One region of the Paenibacillus sp. NPDC058367 genome, then DNA from elsewhere that is predicted to be linked to it. Evidence: riboswitches for the same ligand, from Rfam matches in the RefSeq annotation. Region 1 holds a riboswitch; the other holds the start of a gene.
What was found. A riboswitch is a leader RNA that binds a small molecule or an ion and turns the genes downstream of it on or off. The one in region 1 is predicted to bind thiamine pyrophosphate.
Positions count from the first base shown of each region.

Region 1 (7,571 bases):
AACTACACAGCCTAACTTCCGCGCGGCTGTCTCAGCCAAGACGACTACGTCGCCATCCCCTTCGCCTGCATCTACCCCTTTAATAGACCAGCTTTCACCAATGACATTGGCAACTTCAGCTACATTGCCACGTAGAGCGGTAATCTGCATCTCATTCACTAGCTTTTGAGTGACCGCTGTTCGATAAGAAGTGGCTCCCGCACCCACTGGATCAAGAACTAAGGGAACGCCGTGCTTATTCGCAGATTGTCCCGCGAGCACCATGGATTGAATGGCATAGTCATTCAGTGTGCCGATATTTAGAACTACAGCAGATGAAAATGCGGCGATATCGACCACTTCCTCGTGAGCATCCGCCATAAAGGGGGAGGCACCCAGCGCCAAAAGACCGTTGGCTGAGAAATTGGCTACGACGATGTTGGTGATATTGTGGACCAGTGGATTGGATTCCCGTACTTTGGATAGATAACTCATGATTTATTCCTCCTCAAGTTTTATTAGCGAATAGCTAATGTTTAAAGATTAATAAAAGAATCCTCAGCTTTGATGTCAGTAGACAGTAAATCATTGTCCGATAGCCACTGTCTTACCTTCTCCCAAGACGCTGGCGCTTGATATCCAAAATCTTGATCACCCGCATTCATTAACGGTAGTAGAATCGCTAGGCTCTTCTCTTCAATTTGCTTATCGAGTGGAGAGGTCTCATCTTCGTGTGCAAGCAGCAAATTTAACGCTTTTTCCGGATTATCCTGCACAAATTGTTGTCCTTTTGTAATTGCATTTAGAAACTTTTTGAAATAGGATTCAGAATATTGTATTCCTTGATCGCTGGCGACAAGGACTAGCTCATAATAATCGGGGACTCCGTAATCCGTGGGATTGAACGAGTTCACGGGATAACCTTCTTTTTCCAAGATTAATTGTTCGTGGTTAATGAACCCTCCCATAATGGCATCCACTTGCCCCGTCGCAATCGCCGGAATAAGATCAAAGCCTACGTCTATTAATTTGCTGGCCTTAGGGTCACCCCCATCGTTTTGGATCATCGTACGAATCATGGCTTCATAAAGAGGAATGGAAGAATACCCAATCTGTTTACCTATGAGGTCTTTGGGACTATGAACGTCTCCAGCCTGAGGTACCATTAAATGATTAAGCGGATGTCTCACAATCGCAGCAATCGAACGTACTGGAATGTTCTCACTGCGTGCCATGAGCACCTGAGGTTGATAACTAAACGCTAAATCGATTTGATTCGCTGCTACAAGCTTCAGTGCGTCATTGCTGTCTGCGGGCATTTGGATCTCTACGTCCAGACCTTCCTCTTGGAAATAACCATTCTGCTCAGCAGCATATAAAAAAGAGTGAACGGCATTGGGATACCAATCGAGCATAATCTTCAGCTTGTGCGTTTGTATAATTTCGTTATTAGATGAATTAGCAGGAGGACTACTTACATTGGATGCTTTTCCGCAGCTGGTGAAGATTAGGAGTGAACATATGAGAAATACGGGAATAAGCCATTTTCTTTGGAAATTCAAATCATTCATTGCTTAGATCCTCTTTTCTTTAAAAATAATGGTTCGAGCAGAGCTATCATCAGAAACAACATTACACCGAGCGCGGACAACAGAAATACAGCGGCGAACATTTCGGCACTTTGCATATTTCCGGCCATCCTTCGGCTAAAGTAACCGAGTCCTTTGCTGCCTCCAAGCCATTCGCCGATGGTTGCTCCAATCACGCAGTACACAATGGATAGCTTTAGTCCTGAGAAAAAAGAGGGCAGCGCCAGCGGGATTTGGGTTTTAGCAAGCAGTTGCCAGCGGTTTGCGCCAAATGTTAACAATAAGTCTTTGTAGGCTTGACCACTTGTACGAAGTCCGTCATATGTACTCACAACGACTGGAAAAAAAGCAGTTAGAAACACAACAGCCACTTTGCTCCACAGCGTATAACCGAACCACATAATGAAAATGGGGGATAGCGCGATTAACGGGATCGTCTGACTGATAATAAGGAACGGATAGATGGCTTTTTCAAGGGGGCGAAACAAGAACATTCCGGTGCCCAGCAGTGAACCACAGATAACCGAGAGAACAAAACCTACCAATATTTCCTGCAGTGTCGCCATTAAATGCGGTCTGAGTAATTGCCTGTGTTCGATCAATGCGATACCTATTGAAGAAGGTGCAGGTAGGATAAAGGCTGGAATCAAGTGAAGACGAACAGCTGATTCCCAGATCACAAGAATGAACAATAGCAGTAGAATGAAGGGGCCGTAATTGTTTAAATATTTTTTAAAAGGTATGGGATGCATACAGTCTCCGCTCCAACTCTTCCCGTAACGCTATAAACCGGGGTTCATAGTTCATCTTGTAATGTCTTGGCCTCGGTAAATCAACGATGATCTCCTGTAATTCGCTATGCACGCCTCCAGACAATAAATAAATCCGATCGCTTAGTAACAGCGCTTCCTCTAGATCATGGGTGATGAGCATCACTGTTTGATCCAGCTCATCCCAAAGCTCCAACAGCCAACGGTGTATCTCACGTTTGCTCATAGCGTCGAGCGCTCCAAATGGCTCATCTAGCAGCATAAGACCGGCCCCGCCGCCAGCTACAAGCGTTCGTAGAAATGCGACTCGCTGTTTCATGCCACCCGATAGCTCATGGGGATAAGCCCTCTCTACATCGGCCAAACCGAAGCGTGACAGCATTTCCCGAATGTGAGAGATCGTCTGTTGTTTACTAAACCTTGGTTTAATCTCCCAGGGCAAAAGACAGTTGTCGAGCACGGTTCTCCAAGGCAGCAGCAAATCCTGCTGAGGCATGTATGCGATCTGACCTAAGCGAGTAGAGGATGACGAGTTCGAATGAATTATTATTTTCCCATGAGTGGGTTCGAGCAAGCCTGCTATAGTTTTGAAAAGCGTACTTTTTCCGCATCCGCTAGCCCCAATGACAGAAACAAACTCACCTTGCCTGATATCCATGGATAGATCTGCGAATACAGGGGGTTGTTCTGATTCCGGAAAAGAGTAGGTTAAGCATTGAATGGATAGGATTGTCGTGATGATCGAACCTCCTAAAAAGTTTTGTGAGCGTTGGCTTCTTGGAAAGCATCGTACAAAACTTGCTTCGGAAGCCTACGCTTAAGTTTTGTGATTGATTGTAAACAAATAAAGACCCATTCATTTCCGGTGGGAAATAAATGGGTCAAAAAGTTCATTCAGCATAGGAACACTAAAAATGCATGGGATGAAAATTCTGCTCCACTTCCCTCCGCTGGTATGATCCAGATCAGGTTCCAAGGGTCCGGAGCTTGAAGCTCCGTCTCAGTCGGCCGACTCCCCTAGTGAAATAACAGGTCCATATTTAATTTGTTTATAAATATACCATATCTTTCTGAGATGTAAAGAGAGGATCTTGTGAAGGATTATTCTAAGAATGGGTAATATAAGGGTAGAGATTTACCTAATATTACAATTCCGATGAATATAATCGGAAAAAATCATTGACGGTAAACATCAGCCAGTGTAGTATACAATTTACCGGATGAATTCCGGGTAAAGAGAGGGGAATTAATAATGAAAAAATTAAGTTTAACTATTCTATTGGCGTTAACCGTGGTGTTTGTAGCGGCCTGCGGCAATAATTCGAATACCGATACTTCTAAAAATTCTTCAGCTGGAACGAATGGTGGAAATACAGCCACTGCGCAAAACAGTCTGGAAGCTGTTAAAGCTAGCGGCAAATTGCGTATAGGAACAGAAGGGACGTATGCACCCTTTACTTATCATGACGCTTCGGGGAAACTGACCGGCTTTGACGTAGAAATTGCTGAGGAAGTAGCGAAGCGCCTCGGTGTTGAACCAGAATTTTTTGAGACACAGTGGGACGGCATTTTTGCTGGGATGGATGCCAAGCGTTTTGATGTTATTTTTAACGAAGTATCTATTAATGAAGATCGTAAAGTGAAATATGATTTCTCTGAACCGTATATCGTATCTAAAGCGGTATTGATAGTGAGTGAAAACAATGAGGATATCAAAACATTTGCAGATCTTAAGGGTAAAAAAGCTGGACAATCTCTAACCAGTAACCTGTCCGATATCGCCCGTGAGAACGGTGCTGAAATCGTTGCTACAGACGGGTTCAATCAAGCGATGGACCTATTGACCTCAGGCCGTATTGATGCGACTGTAAATGATGGTTTGTCTTATCTGGACCTGAAAAAGCAAAAGCCTGATGTGAAAATTAAAGTGGTAGATGAGATTCCTGACGGTTCGCAAAGCGCAGCTGTTTTCTTAAAAGGCAACGATGAGTTGGTAAAAGCAGTGAGTGATGCAATTGTTGAAATGAAGAGCGATGGCACATACTTAAAGATTTCTGAGAAATACTTTGGTGCTGACGTTTCAAAATAATACAAGGTTTCAGAAGCTAACCAGCTTGGAGCCAAAAAAGGATGTCTAAAAATGGATGACCGCAAAATACAAATTTTCTTAGATTCACTGCTACCCCTGCTAAAAGCTGGGGTGGCTTTTACCATTCCTTTGGCATTGATATCATTTGCACTGGGACTGATCTTAGCGATATTGACTGCATTAGCTCGTCTCTCCCCGTGGGTACTTCCGAAGCTGATCGCTCGCTTTTATGTATGGGTCATTCGTGGAACCCCTTTGTTGGTGCAACTGTTTATTATTTTCTATGGTTTGCCGGCAGTTGGAATCGTGCTAGACCCTTTCATAGCCGCAACCATTGGATTTACGCTTAGTGTAGGGGCTTATTCATCAGAAATTATACGTGCTGCTATCCTGTCTATACATAAAGGTCAGTGGGAAGCGGCCTTCTCCGTTGGGATGACTCGTACCCAGGCACTGCGCCGCGTTATACTGCCACAAGCTGCCCGTGTTTCTGTACCGCCGTTATCGAATTCCTTTATTAGCTTGGTCAAAGACACTTCACTGGCAGCGACCATTACCTATACGGAGATGTTCAGAACAGCACAGCAGGTTGCTTCCACCTCCTATGAGCCACTGCTGATCTATTGCGAGGCAGGATTGTTCTATTTACTATTCTGCTCAGTGTTATCAGCACTGCAAAATTACTTGGAGAAACGACTGAGTCGTTACTCTGCGAGCTAAAGGGGGAGACAATTATGATTGAAATACTTAATTTGCATAAATCCTTCGGTGAGCTGCAGGTATTAAAGGGCATTGATCTCGAAATGGAACATGGCAAGGTACTGGTCATTATTGGCCCATCGGGTTCAGGCAAAACAACGCTTTTACGCTGCTTTAATCTGCTTGAAGTCCCTGATCAAGGAAGCTTATCGCTCAGTGATATTAAAATTAATTTCACGGATAACAAGAAAATCCCCCAGAAGTCCATTTTGGCATTACGCCAAAAAACAGGGATGGTCTTTCAGTCCTATAATCTTTTTCCGCATATGACTGCACTAGGCAACGTGATGGAAGGGCAGGTGACGGTCCAGAAACGATCCAAGGACGAAGCACGCGAACGTGCCCTTCAGTTGTTAACTAAAGTTGGCTTGGCGGACAAAGCGGATGCTTATCCGCACCAACTGTCTGGTGGCCAGCAGCAACGGGTAGCTATCGCTCGTGCCATGGCAGTAGATCCAGAGGTGCTGTTGTTCGATGAGCCTACCTCTGCGCTTGATCCAGAGTTGGTGGGGGAAGTACTTAAGGTTATTAAACAGTTAGCGGCAGAGGGAATGACTATGGTGATAGTGACCCATGAGATGAAATTTGCTGCGGATGTGGCTGACCGGATCATTCTGATGGATGGAGGCCATATTCTAGAGCAAGGGACTCCGCAAGAAGTTCTTGAGCATCCGCAGCATCCTCGTGCTCTACAATTTCTGAACAGAATTAGTGGAGAAGAAGTATAGAAGACGATCAAGACGCAAAAAAGCAGTCCAGGACTATACCTGGGCTGCTTTTTCTTGTTTACCATTCAATGTTATTGGTGTGTCGCTTCTAGGTTAGGATTTAATACCGGTCTTCAGAAATTCCAAAGCATTATAGAGCATAATCGCAGCTTCGGCGCGAGTGATTTCACTTTTTGGATTAAACTTCCCATTGGCGTCTAAACTATTAATCTTGTATTTAAGAGAACGTTGAATGCTGCCTTGATAAGAAGGATTCAGCGCAGCATCGTCAGCGATATCTACGGGCACTATATTGATCATCGGCAGATTCCCAATGCCTTCGACCCCTTGCACTAGATAATTGGTGAACTCTTCTTTGGTCATTGTTTTGGTTGGATCAATATCCTTAGGAAGCTCGACATGATTGTAATACGCATTGATAAAGGCTTCAGCGTACCAAGCTTTATCCTTGACTTTCGTGAACAAGCCACTGGCAACGGGAGCTTTGTTGAAATCAATAGCCGCGAGACTAAGCTGGAGTCCACCCGAAATGAACTGGATCCCTTGTGCTGTTGTTACTTTGGAGCTGGGCAAGAATTGGGATTCACTAACCCCTTTGATCAAGCCTTGATTTTTTAAAGAAATAATTTTTTCTTTGCCGTTTATATTATCAATATCCTTAAAGGTATTTCCGGCTGCAAATATTTGGCCACCCAAAGAGAAGGAGAGAATCGTAACGGTTGTAATCGCGGCTAACGTTCTTTTTTTCATATTCATGGTTATTTCACCTCGTTGTATGGATAGGCCTCGTGGCCGCTATCACAAACTTAAACGCAGAAAAATATGGAAAGGTTGCGGTCAAACCTATAATATTTCACGAAAAAGTAGATTTTGGCAGAAAAATAGGCAGGAATGGATGAAAGAACTTTGGATAAGAGAGCTGAAATGTTATAATGATGTCAGGCTCTATTCATTCGTGATTATTTTTGATATGATTATATCGTAAAGATTACTATTTACGTTTAATATTTGATGCATAAATGGGTGCGTCTCAGTGGATACGGATGTTAAATCATTCCGGGAAGGTAGGAGATCAAATGGATCAAATTTCAAATATCAGTCAGCTTTTTGCGGCGCAAAAATATAAATTAACGCCCCAGCGTGAGGCCATAGTGAACATATTGCTCGACAATGAGAAAGATCATCTCAGCGTAGAAGAAGTATATATGCTTGTCAAGAACAGTTATCCGCATTTAGGGCTGGCAACGGTATACCGTACACTTGAGCTCTTATGCGAGCTTCACATTGTAGAAAAGATGAACTTCGGAGATGGAGTCGCTCGTTACGATCTGCGCGGGAATGATCATTCTCACATGCATCATCATTTGATATGCAGCGTGTGCGGCAGGTTGGAGGAAATTAAGGATGACTGGCTGGTGGAGCTGGAGAAAAGAGTGGAACGTGAATACGGCTTTAACGTCACGGATCACCGCCTAGATTTCAAGGGTACTTATGACACATGTAAACGAACAGGCTGCAAAAAAGAAAAAGCAAACAAAGCGGTTTCTTAAGCCGCTTTCTACCTAAAAGAAGAAGCTGTCTCAGAAGTAGTAAGTACTACTTAGGGGGCAGCTTCTTTTTCGGAAAAGAATTAGGGAAAAACTCCCTCTAAATAACT
Region 1 is NZ_JBHXIZ010000001.1:487,607-495,177, reverse strand. It holds gene thiM (hydroxyethylthiazole kinase) at 1-474, opposite strand, end outside; gene ACFWMP_RS02275 (ABC transporter substrate-binding protein) at 516-1,550, opposite strand; gene ACFWMP_RS02270 (ABC transporter permease) at 1,547-2,320, opposite strand; gene ACFWMP_RS02265 (ABC transporter ATP-binding protein) at 2,301-2,996, opposite strand; TPP riboswitch at 3,264-3,367, opposite strand; gene ACFWMP_RS02260 (amino acid ABC transporter substrate-binding protein) at 3,591-4,427, shown strand; gene ACFWMP_RS02255 (amino acid ABC transporter permease) at 4,479-5,147, shown strand; gene ACFWMP_RS02250 (amino acid ABC transporter ATP-binding protein) at 5,162-5,914, shown strand; gene ACFWMP_RS02245 (S-layer homology domain-containing protein) at 6,008-6,670, opposite strand; gene ACFWMP_RS02240 (Fur family transcriptional regulator) at 6,991-7,464, shown strand.

Region 2 (7,571 bases), on a different contig from region 1:
CGATTCGAGAGCAGCAACGCTTCTTCGATGTTATGGGTAATGAATAGCACGGAGCGGCGATTCTCCTCCCACAGCTCCAGCAGCCAGCGCTGCATTTCACTGCGAGTTAGTGCATCCAATGCGCTGAAAGGTTCATCGAGCAGCATCAACTCCTGCGGAGCCAGCAATGCTCTGAGAAAAGCAGCACGCTGCTGCATCCCACCAGACAGCATATGCGGATAAGCCTGTTCGAATCCATTCAAGCCAACCTTGGCGAGCCACTGGCGCGCTTCTTCACGAGCTCCATCCTGCAGAGCGCCTTTAATTTCCCCGGCTAGAAGTACATTATCTTCAATCGTTCGCCAAGGAAAAAGCGCAGGCTGCTGCGGCATATAACTGATTTCACCACGTTGACCCGTAACGGCTCTGCCGTTCATGCGGATCGTTCCTGCATCGGGCTTCACTAGTCCGCCGATCATATGGAATAAGGTGCTTTTTCCGCAGCCGGAAGGACCGACGATCGAAACGAACTCTTGCTGCTCTACCTTAAGAGAGACGTTGTTAAGCACGTTCGTCTCGCGGCGACGATGGGTGAAGGACTTGGAGATGCCGCTTACTTCAAGAGCAGGTGGTGCAGTATGAGCTTCAGGAGAGCTTGTGTTTTCAGTTGTTCTTTGCTCTATTTGCGTCGCTTGAGACATACAGGCATCTTCCTTTCTATGAGTTACGGCGCGGTTTCCAGCGAACTAACCATTTTTCGAGCAAGGCGATAATCGCAAAAAGCACAAGACTAAGGAGCACAATAATAACAATAGCGACAAACATCCGATCCGTACGGTAAGCCGATTTTTGCAGCAGCATATAATAGCCAATCCCTTTATCCGCGCCAATCCACTCAGCGACCACGGCTCCCATAACCGCATAAGTAGCAGATATTTTCACGCCGGAAAATAGTGCCGGGATAGAAGACGGAAGCTCCAGCTTGGTGAAGACTTGCCACTTGCTTGCGCCAGCCATTTTCATATAATTCATCATGACCTGATCACTTTGAGACAAGCCGCCCATTGCAGCGACAGCTACCGGGAAGAAGCATACCAGTGTAATCAGCACGATTTTGGGCAAAAGACCGAAGCCAAACCAGATGATAAGCAGTGGTCCGAGTGCGATAGAGGGAACATTTTGACTCAGAATAATGAGTGGATAAAAAGCCCGTCTAGCCCAAGGTAAAAGATGCAAAAGTAGAGCGACGATCAAGCCTACACCTGTACCAATAGGAAAACCGATTAATGTGAGTCGGAGTGTAGCCATCGTATGAGCCCAGAGACCTGAGGCATTACTGGTGGATTCGCGAGCAATATCAGCAGGACTCGGCAGAATCCAGGATTCGATATGGAATAGAGAAACAGATAACTGCCATACGGTTAAAAAGAAGACGACCGCCACAAGGGGCGGCCATATTAGCTTCCAGGTCGATCTCACGGCCGATATTTCTCCGTCAATTTATCCATGCTGATTCCGTTAGGGTTATGAGCGATTTTGATTTGGGAGATCACGCTTGGACTACCTGCTTCGATCAGCGCCTCCTGCATTTGACGTACAACCTCCAGGAGCTCGCTCAGTTCACCTTCCATAGTAGTTTCCAGTGGATTCACCTGATGTTTAACGCCGGATTTTTGAATAACTTCAATCGCTTTATCTACGTATGGGATGGAGTCCTCATTGTTTGGAGTCTTAGGAATTACTTGAATGCTTAATAATGTGTTAGCCACAATAATCAATCCTCTCAAATTGTATAGGTAAGTTCAAAAAGCCAACTTTGATAACGAAGTAATTCAGGAAGCAGATTCGGCGTCGAATCTTGAACGAACTTGGGAAGTCCGGTACTCACGTAGCAAATCACTACGCTCCGTTCCTCCTTCCTCAAGTAACGTTCAACCTTCTTGGTTCTGAAAGCTGACTTTTTGAACTCTCATTGAAATAGGTAAGTTCAAAAAGCCAACTTTGATAACGAAGTAATTCAGGAAGCAGATTCGGCGTCGAATCTTGAACGAACTTGGGAAGTCCGGTCTACTCCGCCGGTAAAAAATCATTCGTGAATGCACTAGCTGCATCCAGCGGTTTGTCCAGCAGCTTCAAATCATACATCCAGTCGCCGTAATTCTGCCAGACCTCGGTTTTTTGCTCTCCCCAGCGTGGGGCGTCGTCCTTATATTTCGGGCTAAGCCATTTTTGGCTAGCTAGGACAAGCTCGGCATCAAGGTCAGGCACAGCCTTGGATAATGTAGCGGCAGCCTCTTCTGGATGATCAATCGCATATTGATAACCCTTCGATGTGGCTTTCAGGAAAGCCTTCACCAAATCTGGATTCTCAGAAATCTGCTTCTCACTCGTGGTCAGCACAGGGGTGTAATAATCGAGCTGAGGCGCATAATCCTTCAAGTAGAGCATATCCAGAGGCTCACCACGCAGTTCGGCTTCAATACCGGTCCAAGCGTAGAAGATCCAAGCGAAATCAATGTCACGTTTGACTGCGGTAAAATAGTCAGCTTCACCAATACTGATTAGCTTCACCTTTTTCACATCGCCACCAACAGGGTCCATGATCGCCTTCATGGCTGCTTCCTCAGCGGGAGAGCCCCAACCTCCGTAAGTTTTACCCTCAAAATCTTTTGGTGATTTAATATTGCGGTCTACTGGAGCGGCGAATCCCGAAGTATTATGCTGAATAATGGCTGCAATCGAGACAAGGGGAACGCCTTGTAGACGAGCTAGAGTCAATCCTTCTTGTGCGCTGATTCCAAAAGCAGCTTCGCCAGAGGTAACCATCGTATCAGAACCCGCTGCGCCAGGTTGAACGATTTCTACATCCAGACCTTCTTCCGCGTAATAACCAAGATCCTTGGCTACGTATAGACCGGTGTGGTTAGTATTCGGTGTCCAATCCAGTGCAACCTTAACTTTGGTAAGCTCTTTTGGAGCATTTGATCCGGTCGCTGCATTCGAATCCGCAGCATTTCCTTTGTTTCCGGCTGTATTCCCATTGTTGCTGCCGCATCCGGCAATCGCAAGAATGAGCATACAGGTGAGGCTAAGCATAAGTGCTTTTTTGAGTTGCATGTCTTCTTCTCTCCTTTAAGGTTGCCAGATCCCGTCATCCAACATGAACCATAAAGTGTAGTATGTACATTTCTTCTACATCTTTTGTGATCTACACAAAAAAAGCGCCCCGAGTGATCGGGACGCTGGCTTGGCGCAAGGTTAGTAAAGGTCACAGGGACCAAAACCAATTGGCGATTCCTACGCTGGCATTATCCAGATCAGGTATAAGGGTCAGTATCTTGTGGGATACAATCTCAGCCGGCCAATTCCAGCACCCCTGGTTCTATGAAGTTAACGGGTATTTCTCGCTTAAACGCTAATCGTCTTTATAAGGACGCTGAAGGCGTTTATGCTTGCATACGGTGTATTATAGACGGCTGTTCTCGGAATGTCTAGTAGCACGCTCCTAAATTTTTCAAATCTCTCCGTCCGTTTTCATTAATCCAGATCCTTATGTTTCTTGCGATGACGCCGCTTAAGCTCAGTAACCAGAGCACCTAGCGTAAGGACAACACTGATCATTATCCCGCTCATAATCACGAAAAGAGCAAGAAACTCAAAGGGGGAATAGCTAATCATCTTACTCCATTGAATCTTTCCATCCAGATCGTCAATGACTTGATTCATGCCATAAATCCCACTTACCACCGTAAATACAGTGAGGATCATCAGCAGATTATCCCGGCGCTTCGATTGGAACTTATCTTGATACTGAAACAGGTCAGTCAAGGTTTCTTTTACTTCCTCGAACAGAGCGTCGTTCCCGTATACTTTACGCAGCTGAAGAAAAATCTCCCGTCCTTGCGACTGTGAAATCAGCTCTAAGAAATAGAACTTTGCCGAGAATTTATTAATCGAGTAGATTAAATTATCGATCTCATCATAATCGTGGTTTATGCGTAGTCGGGAATGCATATTTGCCAGCTTTAGCAGAACAATTTTGTGGAAAATATTGAGTAGAAATCCGTAATAATATTGCCCGTACATCTGGTTGGCGAGGCTAACGGCGATCTTTGGTTCAGCTCGGGTCAGACAGCAAAAGGTCTGCTCATTCATCATATAATACGAGTCTGGGCCCCATCGATTATAGGAATGCTCATGACAGTAGTTCGCAATATACGCTGGATCGCTGGCACTGGCATAGGGCTTCCCGTTCAGATTAATTCCATCAAGCTGAGAGGCGCGATAGCGTATATTTATACTAATTTCATCAGAATCCCCTTCACTCTGAAAGCCATAAAAGGCTTGCACCTGCATTCTTTCATCTACGAAAAAGGGAAGGGTCTCGAAATAAGCCCCATTAATATCCGAGTGATCCAGAAAAGGCTCCAGTCCATCCACCAGATTTCGGAAGACAAAATCCTCTACCATCTCATAGGTCTGTTCTCCGCAATGGATATAGGTGTAGTCATCCTGTACGAAGGTATTCTCAAGCGTCCGGAAGCGGTCCGCGAATTCCAGTGCAATACTAAAGGGAATCGAATCTCCCTCAAGCTGGACACGTATCGTCACAAATCCAAGCTGAAAAGGACATATGAATATATCTGTTGAGAGAATTTTAAAAAATATAGACTGCTGAGGAATCTCTAGAATACAGTCCAGATTATTGACTCTGGAAAAGCGGCGGAAAGAGTCTACATCCTTCTTGCGTGGAAAAAGAATGTGTGCAGCAAACGGTAAATAGGTGCGCTCCATCCGTTCATGGGAAACACAGTGATCTTCTCCGTAATAGGCATTTTCTAACTCTTTATTATCCAGAAAAAAACGTGTGAAGCCATCATCCTGCAATTGTTGGATAAGCTTCTTAGAATCGCCCTTTTTTATTGAAAAGGGAAAAATAAACTGCATAAGCGCAGTATGTAATAAAGGCTCAGTTGAAAGCTTATCCATTCATCGTCCATCCTTGTGCTCAGAATATGCTTATAGATGACATTACCCTAAAAGGATTAGGTTGATACCATTTTAACATTCTAAATACTGGAACTCTTTCTTTGCACTGCTTGTCTGGATTGGAATCTCCATGCGGCAATGCTCAGCAAGAACAAGAAGGCGGCAAAACCGGCAAGTAACCCAGCAGTTTGTGCCGCTTTTAGATGGTCCATAGACCAGCCCATAAATAGGGGCAGCAGAGCTCCACCGACACCTCCAGCAGCGATCATTATGCTGGGTGTTGATTCTTCGGCTCCTGGCAGCATCTTGCTGGAGAAGACTAGAGCTATGGAGAAAATACCGGACATAAATAGCCCAAGTAGCATAATTACGATGAATGCAGCTAATCGATTATCTGTGAACGGAAAAAGAGCCAGCAGTAACAAGGTCATTAAACAGCTACTTAAAATGTATACACGGTAAGAAATTTTCTCTGCAATCACTCCAGCAAACAATCTTCCCGTAGACATAGCTAGCCAAAAGAAAGTGACTGTCAGCGCCGCCGCAGATTCTGTCATCCCTAGCTTGGCGATAAAGATGGCGGGCATAAAGTTGACCAGACTCATCTCCGTACCTACATAGAGAAAGAAGAAAAGGATGAAGATGCCCAGCAGAATCCATTGTTTCCCTTTATACGGAAGCTGTGTGCTGGACTGCGAGGAATGTGCGGATGCTGAGACTTTGCGAGGTGCTCGCTCGTCCAGTATACGCTGCAGATTCCCAAAATGGCCTCTTCCCCAGAGAATGAGGGAAAGTAATGAGAAGCCAGCGACAATTAGGAATGCCAATCTCCATGCTCCGGTAGCAATGAGCGGACTGGCGATAAGAGGCATAACAAGTGCTCCTATCCCAAATAGGACTTCAAGTCGGCTCATCGCGATCGCGGTTCCTTCTGTCACAGCTCCGATAATGATGGTGCCGATGACGGCTTCGATCATACCGAAACCAAAGCCAGCCGCAACAGCAATGACATACATCCACTCCCAAGGTGGTAGAAAAGCGTACGCAATCTCAGCAGTCAGGAGAAGAGCGGTGGCGATAATGATGCCTCCTCGTTTCCCAAAACGGCGATTGAGTAGGGGAGAGACAAGCACACCAGCCAGAAAACCAGCAAATTGACTAAAGATTAATTGCCCGCCGGCACTATAATTTTGATCATAATGCTGTAGCAGAACGGGAAGAATAGATCCCAGCACTACATGAGCAAGGCCAATGACAAAGTAGGAAAGACAGCCGATCCAGATCAGTTTTTTCACGAAGTAAGCCCCTTATATTGAAAGTAGTTTATGGAGTAAGGTCGGATTCAATGTGAACCTGAAGGGTACATTATAATAAGCACCATTGTTATGATAAATCCAAACGGTGAGCTTGGATATATAAACTTTTGTTTACATGCTTGAAGGGAGAGATTTACGTAATGGATAACAAACAACTGGAGCAACTCATTATTAGAGCATTGGATGACAACAATTTCGGTTCCTTTGGTACGATCGAAGAAGGAAATAAGCCGAAAGTACGTTACATGGCCATTTTCCATGAGGGTTTGAAGATTTATTTAGCTACGAATCGCAAAACTCATAAGGTGGAGGAATTATCGAATAATCCGAATGCTTTTTTGCTGCTTGGATATGAGTCAGGCGGAAGCAAAGACGTGCTGGAGATTGAAGCCACCGCTACCGTTTCTAAGGATGAAGGGCTGCGCACAAAGGTGTGGAACAAAGAGCTGGAGCCATGGTTTACAGGGCCTGATGACCCTAATTATGTTATTCTTGAACTTACTCCAACGCGTATTGAGTATGTTGGCAGTGATAAAGAGCACGGCGTGTGGACTCCCTAAACCAATTTAAAATCGATTCCGAAAGCCTTCCTATCCCCCACGGGTTTAGGAGGGCTTTTTTAAAAGATAAGTCCCTGAGTGACCTGTTAAAACATGTTATAATGACTTCAACTTTTTACGTAATTTCTCAGGGGAGGACTTAAAATACATGACCGTTACTCTGTTATATATTGAAGATGATCATGAAATCGGCAGCGTCGTGTCTGCGGATTTAAGTGAGCGTGGTTATAGTGTGCGTTGGCTGCGGAGCGGGGAGGGAGCGACGGAGGAAGCGGCGCCTTGTCAATTGGCCATTCTGGATGTAATGCTTCCGGGCCTGGATGGCTTTACTGTCGGACAACGATTGAAGCGGGCGTACCCTAAGATTCCGATCTTGATGCTCTCTGCGCGAACCTCTATTGATGATAAACTGCAGGGGCTTGAATTCGCCGATGATTATTTGACGAAGCCTTTTCATCCGGATGAATTGGCTGCCAGAATTGAAGTGCTGCTCAGGCGGAATGGGGCATCTGTTCAGGATTCGCTCACGCTTAAACACCTAGTCGTATATGAAGGGGATAACCGAGTAATAAATGCTCAGACACAGGAAGAAGTCATGCTTACGGGTAAGCAATTTCAGATTTTTTCTTATTTGCTGCGTCATCTCGGCCAGATTATGACAAAGGAGCAGATTTATGAAGCCGTCTGGGGAGAAGCCTATCTCGAAGGGGATAAAACTTTGATGGTA
Region 2 is NZ_JBHXIZ010000005.1:306,672-314,242, forward strand. It holds gene ACFWMP_RS24665 (ABC transporter ATP-binding protein) at 1-680, opposite strand, end outside; gene ACFWMP_RS24670 (ABC transporter permease) at 697-1,458, opposite strand; gene ACFWMP_RS24675 (thiamine-binding protein) at 1,455-1,748, opposite strand; gene ACFWMP_RS24680 (ABC transporter substrate-binding protein) at 2,047-3,096, opposite strand; TPP riboswitch at 3,257-3,367, opposite strand; gene ACFWMP_RS24685 (hypothetical protein) at 3,517-4,968, opposite strand; gene ACFWMP_RS24690 (MFS transporter) at 5,049-6,263, opposite strand; gene ACFWMP_RS24695 (pyridoxamine 5'-phosphate oxidase family protein) at 6,425-6,844, shown strand; gene ACFWMP_RS24700 (response regulator transcription factor) at 6,993-7,571, shown strand, end outside.
Region 2: another riboswitch for thiamine pyrophosphate. It lies ahead of ACFWMP_RS24680 (ABC transporter substrate-binding protein); the one in region 1 lies ahead of ACFWMP_RS02265 (ABC transporter ATP-binding protein).